One region of the Rhizobium sp. NLR10b genome, then DNA from elsewhere that is predicted to be linked to it. Evidence: predicted binding sites of a transcription regulator. Region 1 holds the regulator's gene; each other region holds the start of a gene.

Evidence for each region. The regulator LexA, encoded in region 1, represses DNA repair genes until DNA is damaged. The targets are predictions, from matches to a motif close to TGTTCNNNNTGTGTTCNG.
Region 2: ruvC (crossover junction endodeoxyribonuclease RuvC) is a predicted target of LexA. The motif match lies at 824-841, and genes of this name have one in related genera.
Region 3: HJB91_RS15985 (ImuA family protein) is a predicted target of LexA. The motif match lies at 1,076-1,093, and genes of this name have one in related genera.

What each region holds. Positions count from the first base shown of each region.
Region 1 is NZ_JABDWV010000007.1:211,087-213,353, reverse strand. Features, by position in the region: gene HJB91_RS13780 (VOC family protein) at 1-640, opposite strand, end outside; gene lexA (transcriptional repressor LexA) at 836-1,555, shown strand; gene HJB91_RS13770 (ComEC/Rec2 family competence protein) at 1,536-2,267, opposite strand, start outside.
Region 2 is NZ_JABDWV010000005.1:272,433-274,699, forward strand. Features, by position in the region: gene HJB91_RS10240 (AbrB/MazE/SpoVT family DNA-binding domain-containing protein) at 1-216, opposite strand, end outside; gene ruvC (crossover junction endodeoxyribonuclease RuvC) at 273-782, opposite strand; gene HJB91_RS10250 (methyl-accepting chemotaxis protein) at 1,025-2,267, shown strand, end outside.
Region 3 is NZ_JABDWV010000008.1:293,769-296,035, forward strand. Features, by position in the region: gene dinB (DNA polymerase IV) at 1-700, opposite strand, end outside; gene HJB91_RS15980 (hypothetical protein) at 704-964, opposite strand; gene HJB91_RS15985 (ImuA family protein) at 1,139-1,900, shown strand; gene HJB91_RS15990 (DNA polymerase Y family protein) at 1,821-2,267, shown strand, end outside.

The DNA.
Region 1 (2,267 bases):
CGAAACCGGTTTTCTCCGCCGCCGCCTGCCCTATCGCAAGTCCGACGAAGGCGGCGAATGCCGCCGGGTCCGGCGCACAAAGCGCGATCTCGGCAATGCCGATCACGCCATTGGCATGCGTCTCCAGCGCGGCGCGATCTGTCGGGAAGGAATTGATGCGCTGGCAGGTAAAGAGAAAGAAATCGGGTGCGCGCAGATCAGCTGCAAAGGCCAGCTTGAAGCTGCCGACGGTCTCCGAACCATCCGGCATCCGCATCGGCCGGCTGAATTGCAACATCTCGCCGGCGCTCGCGCCGTTGCTGACAAAGCGCTTATGATCGAGGCCGGCATCCTCGCTGAGGAAGGCCAGCGCAGACAATCCCTCCTCGCCGCAGCGGAAGCGGAAGGCGCGATTGCGGGCGATGAAGACATTGCCGTGGCGGGCCGCTGCCTCGCTCTCCTCGACGCTCGCCACGCCAAGCGGCTCCAGATAGGTCTTGTCGGCGAAAAAGACGCAGGCATTCTCCGTTCCGAAGGGATGGCGCCCATCGGCGGCGACGGTGAAACCGAGCTTGCCGAGCCTCTCACGCGCCAGATCGATATTGACCACCGGCAGCACGACGTGATCCAGCGGATGCGACTTGGCGGAATGCGCGTTCATGATATCCTCCTGAAAGGGGCAAAGATGTGCGACAGCCCCTCCCCGAATGCAAGCGATGTGCGCCAATCCCGTCGAATGAAATTAAAAATCTCGACGAGTTGGCCCGAAGTTTTACGGAAATTTAGCTACTTGCGGAACACATATGGAACATATAGTGTCTGTTCTGGATTTGTTTCAATCAGGGGTCTGACGTCGATGCTCACGCGCAAACAACAGGAGCTTCTCCTTTTCATTCATGAGCGCATGAAGGAATCCGGCGTCCCTCCCTCCTTCGACGAAATGAAGGATGCCCTGGATCTCGCCTCGAAATCCGGCATTCACCGCCTGATCACGGCGCTCGAGGAGCGCGGCTTCATTCGCCGGCTACCGAATCGCGCCCGGGCGCTTGAAGTGATCAAGCTTCCGGAGGCCTATAACCCCAGCCTGCAACAGCGCCGCGGTTTTTCGCCGAGCGTCATCGAGGGCAGCCTCGGCAAACCCCAGCCGGTCGCCGCCCCCGCTGCCGCAAAGCCGGTCGCCGACAACGGCAACTCTGTCTCCGTGCCGGTCATGGGAAGAATCGCCGCCGGCGTTCCGATCTCGGCGATCCAGAACAACACGCATGACATCATCATTCCCGCGGACATGCTTGGCTCCGGTGAGCACTACGCGCTGGAGGTCAAGGGCGATTCGATGATCGACGCCGGCATCTTCGACGGCGACACCGTGATCATCCGCAACGGCAGCACCGCAAGTCCCGGCGACATCGTCGTTGCCCTCGTCGACGACGAGGAAGCAACGCTGAAACGCTTCCGCCGGAAGGGCGCCTCGATCGCGTTGGAAGCCGCCAACCCGGCTTACGAGACCCGGATTTTCGGGCCGGACCGCGTCAAGGTGCAGGGCAAGCTCGTCGGCCTCATTCGCCGTTATCACTGACAGCAGCCGGACCGGATTCGGTAAAACTGTCTTTGCGCCAATCATAGGCGCGATGGCGCATCCATGGCCGCGATAGCGCCTCGAATGCGGTTGCGACCTGCAGGCCGGCATCGGCGAAGCGCAATTCGACGGAACCGGTCCTGCGGAGCGTCTCGCCGGTGAAGAGCGTCCCGCCTGAACGGCAGCTGTTGAAACGCAGGCGGACTGAGGTCACGACGATATCGGCCGTATCGCAGGCCGGGCCGAGATAGGCGGCATTGTCGATGACGGTGACGATATGGCCATTGCCGAGTCGTGATGTGCACCACGCCTTCTTGACGCAGGAAAACCGGTTTGCTTCACCGCCTGCTGCGGCTGCCCGCATCGCTGCGCTCGCTTCGTTCTGCTGATCGCGGGAAAGCCTGACTCGGCGGTCTTCTCCTTCCGGCGGGATAGCCGGACCATCCAGCATCTTCGGTGGAACATGTGTCGGCAGGACCAGCGCTCGCTGCCACTGGTCGAAGATGAAATCCGGCGGGTTTTCACGGTTGGACGCGATTGCCTCAGCCGCAACGACCGCAACCAGACCACCATCCTCCGAAATCACCAGATCCGGCGGGCGGGGAGCCGGCAGCAGCAGTACGGTGAGTGTCGAGACGGCGATGATGGATGTGCCGACATGGCGCAGCCGGGTGCGCAGCAGCGTCAGCAGCAGAAAGCCTGCCACCGCCAC
Region 2 (2,267 bases), on a different contig from region 1:
ATCGATTTCCTGATCGCCGGTTCCCTCCAGACGACGGATCGTCTCGATGAAACGGTCCAGCCGACCTCTATCCTCGACTTCCTGCTTGCCGTTCTTCGGCGAGAGAACGAGCTTGCCGCCCTCAATCGAGAAAATGACCTCGCTGTTGGTCTCGATGCCGGCAAGCTCCCTGAGATCGCGGGGAATAGTGACCTGACCTTTGGATGTGACACGCATCAGAGGCTCCTTCAAAGTAAGAATTATCCTTACCGCAGGAACATGTCAAGAACGCCTTATCCTGCCAACGCTTGGCGCATCCGGTGGCCGCCGCGATTGTGGGCATGGCAAATGGCGATCGCCAAGGCGTCGGCGGCGTCATCGCCCTTGAATTCGGCCTTCGGCATCAGAATCTTCAACATCATGTGAATCTGCTGCTTTTCTCCGTGCCCGACGCCGATGACCGCCTTCTTCACGGCGTTGGGCGCATATTCAGAGACCGGCAGTCCCGCGCGTGCAGGTACCAGCATGGCGATGCCGCGGGCCTGGCCGAGCTTCAGGGTCGCCACGGCGTCCTTGTTGACGAAGGTCTGTTCGACGGCGGCTTCATCGGGCCTGTGAGCGTGGACGATATCGGCGAGCCCGTCATGCAGCTGGCAGAGGCGGGAGGCGAGGTCCATGTCGCCATCGGAGGTCACCGTTCCCGATGCCACGAATTTCAGGGAATTGCCTAAAGTGTCGATGATTCCCCAGCCTGTGCGGCGGAGGCCGGGATCAATGCCAATGATGCGAATCGTATTTTGCATGGTTCAACCTATAGCGATTGCGAAATAAGTGCCATCGATATGTGAACAAACCGAAAACACCTGAGGTTTTAGAGCGCGCATTTACCGCGAATTAAAAGAGATGCCTGAATTCTAGTTCATCGAATGTGCGAGGGGCTTCGTTCCACAAGAATAAGTCCCCGATGTTCTGTTGACAGGTCAGCCTGCCGGGGATGCACCGCGTGCCCAGGCTGGCAGGCGCCGTTCAGAAGGGTTCATTGTATATGGCTCAGAGATTTCAGTCCCTGTCCTTCAAGGTCATTGCCACTTTCATCCTGCTGACCGTGCTGTCGATCGCGGTCATCGACGTGCTTGCCTATTTCGCCAGCAGCCGCATATCCGACGAGCAGGCGCTGAAGGCCAAGGAAAGCGTGCTGATCTTCCGTGGCGACATGTTGCAGGACCAACTGGCGCAGCTTGAGAACCAGGCCAATTCCATCGCGCGCATCGAGGCGCTGCAGATGTCGATCACCAGCTTGAAGAGCGGCTGGAAGACAATCCAGAAGACTTCGGGGGATGCTCGCGCCGAGCTGAAGAAGGTTTTCATCACGGGCAATCCCAACCCGGCCGACCAGCGCGAGAAGCTGATGAAGCCGGAAGGGCCGAGCGGGTTCTATTATTCAAACCATGAGCAGACGCAGGGCGAAGTTGCCCGCGACCTCGAAAACACCGCTTTCAGCGATCTGCTGATCGCCGATCTCGACGGTAGCGTGCTCTATTCCTACAAAAAGGACGACGACTTCGCGGAGAATCTGAAGTCGGACGCCTGGAAGACAACCGGCGCCGGCATCGCATTCGCCAAGGCGGTCGAGAATACCGCCAAGGCGACGGATGACGCCGCGCCGACGGGCTTCTCCGGCCTTCGTGTCGATGCGGCAAGCGGTAAACCCGCGATCTTCTATGCCGTGCCCATCGTCAAGCTCGGGGCCGCCAAGGGCATCATCCTGTTCAAGGTGCGCGACGACATCATCTCGAGCATTCTTGCCAAGGGCATCGTGCAGGGCAGCACCGCGCGGGCTGCGATCGTCTCCAGCGATGGCTCCGCTATCGCCCTCGATGCCGGGGGGAAGCTTGCGACCCTCGATGCCACCCCCTTCACTTTCATCAAGGACGCGCTTGCTAGCTCCGCGATGATCGTGGCTGATTTCGACCGGGCGGATGGCGCGGCCCGCGCCTATGTCCGTGGCATCGACTATCGCGGCGACCGCTTCCTCGTGGTCGAGAGCGTCCTGCTCAGCGAGCTCAATGCCGGCTCGATCGAGATCGCCACTTTGCTGACGATGATCGGCATCGGCGTGCTCGTCGTCATGGCCATCGCGACCGGGCTCGTCACCAATTTCCTGTTTTCGCCGCTGGCGCGGCTTGCCGGTGTGACTCGCGACGTCGCCGACGGCAAGCTCGACAGCGAGATCGGCAGCCTGAACCGCAAGGATGAGATCGGCACGATGGCCAACGCACTTGCCCGCT
Region 3 (2,267 bases), on a different contig from region 1:
CGATCCCATAGAAATACGGCCCAGACTTCCCGAAATGTTCGACCAAGAACTCGAGCGTTTTCCCCTTGAGGTCTGCGCCAGTCTCAATACCGAGCCTATGCATCTTTTCGGCCGTTGCCGGTCCGACGCCATGGAATTTCTTGACGGGGAGGGCCTCGACGAAGGCCGGCCCGTTCTTCGGCGTGATGACAGCCTGGCCATTGGGCTTGTTCAGGTCGGATGCCATCTTGGCGAGGAACTTGTTGTAGGAAATCCCGGCCGAAGCATTGAGGCCGCTGACCTGCTTGATCTTCGCCCTGATCTCCTGGGCGATCTCGGTGGCGATCTTCATGCCCTTCAGGTTTTCCGTGACATCGAGATAGGCCTCGTCGAGCGACAGCGGCTCGATCATCGGTGTGTATTCGGCGAAGATCGCGCGAATCTGCAACGAGACCGCTTTGTAGACGTCAAAGCGAGGTCTGACGAAGATGAGGTCGGGGCATTTGCGCTTCGCGGTCACCGAAGGCATCGCCGAGTGAACGCCGAACTTGCGTGCCTCGTAGCTGGCGGCAGCCACCACGCCGCGGGCGGCAGGATAGCCGACGGCAACCGGTAGGCCCCTGAGTTCCGGATTGTCGCGCTGCTCGACCGACGCATAAAAGGCATCCATGTCGATGTGAACGATCTTACGCGGCCGCTCGCTGCCTTCGTCGTTTGTCATCGCCTAGCTTCCATCAGGTCCCTCAGCCAAACATGGGAAGTACGCGCCGCATTTGTCACCCTCCGGCGTCTGCATGCGCTCGCAGCCCATTGCCATGCGGCGGCGGATCACAGCGAAGGTCATGCTGGCTCCAAACACTTTCACCAACAGCTTGCGTTCAAGCGTACAGTGGCGATCGCATTGCGGACAGATGAATTCAATGATCGGCTCACGACGATCCCTCAGTCTCGGATCCAGATCCTCGATAGGCTCCAGTCGCGCCATGTGAAAAAATTCCCATTCACGCCATCGAATTGAATCCGTTCACGGATTTTCTCCATAGGCACTATCGTTCAACTTCCGCGCGGCACATGCGCATTGACTCATTTTCGCTTTTAGAACAAATACAGAACATATTTCATCATCTCAAGCCGAAAACGGGTTGCCGTAAAGGAGATCATGACCGCAGCCGTCGCTACTTCGAATGCCGTTCTCGACGAGTTGCGCGAGAAAATCGCCACCCTAGAAGGGGTAGGCTCGCGCAAACGCAGTGTTTTGCCGTTTGGGGTGCCGGAGCTTGACGCGCAGCTGCCGGGAGGTGGGCTCGCCTATGGCGCGCTGCACGAAGTGGCCGGCGGCGGCAATGGGGCGATCGACGGGGCGGCGGCAGCACTCTTCATCGGCGGCATCGCCGCTCGCACGAGCGGCAAGGTGTTCTGGTGTCTCACCCGCTTCGATCTTTTCTTTCCCGCCCTTGCTCAGGTCGGGCTCCATCCCGACCGCGTCATCTTCGTCGAATGCGACAAGGACGAGACGGTGCTCGCAAGCTTCGAGGAGGCGTTGCGTCATGGCGGATTGGGCGCCGTCGTCGCCGAACTGGTGCGCCTGCCGATGACGGCCTCGCGCCGGCTGCAACTCGCGGCGGAAAAGTCGGGCACGCTCGGCCTGGTGATCCGCCGCTGGCGGCGCCAGACAGAAGCGTCGGATTTCGGCATGCCGACGGCGGCGGCAACCCGCTGGCGGATCTCGGTGCTGCCGTCCGAGCCGTTGCCGGTCGCCGGTGTCGGGCGGGCGCGTTGGCTGGCGGAGCTGATGCGGGTCAAAGCTGGGGAGGGAGGCGAATTCATCATCGGAGCATGTGATGGCCAGGGTCGTATCTGTCTTTCTTTCGACACTGCCGACCGACCGGATCAGGCGGGACGATCCTTCGCTATCGGTTGAAACGCCGCTGGTGGTGATCGCCAGGAGTGGTTCGAAGCGATGGATTGCCGCGGCTGATCTGGCAGCGACCAAACTCGGCCTTCGTCTCGGCACGCCGGCGGCCAAGGCGCAGGCATTGGTCCAAGGCCTGATGATGATCGATGCGGATCCGGCAGCCGATCTCGCGGCGCTGGAACGGCTGACACTCTGGGCATTGTCACAATACTCTCCTGTCGTTGCCATGGATCCTCCTGATGGCATCGTCATGGACATCGAAGGCGCCGATCATCTTCAGGGCGGCGAGGAATTGATGCTGTCCGGCCTCGTCAACCGTCTGCGCGGCCGGGGTCTCGGAGCGCGAGCGGCAGTCGCAGACAGCTGGGGCGCG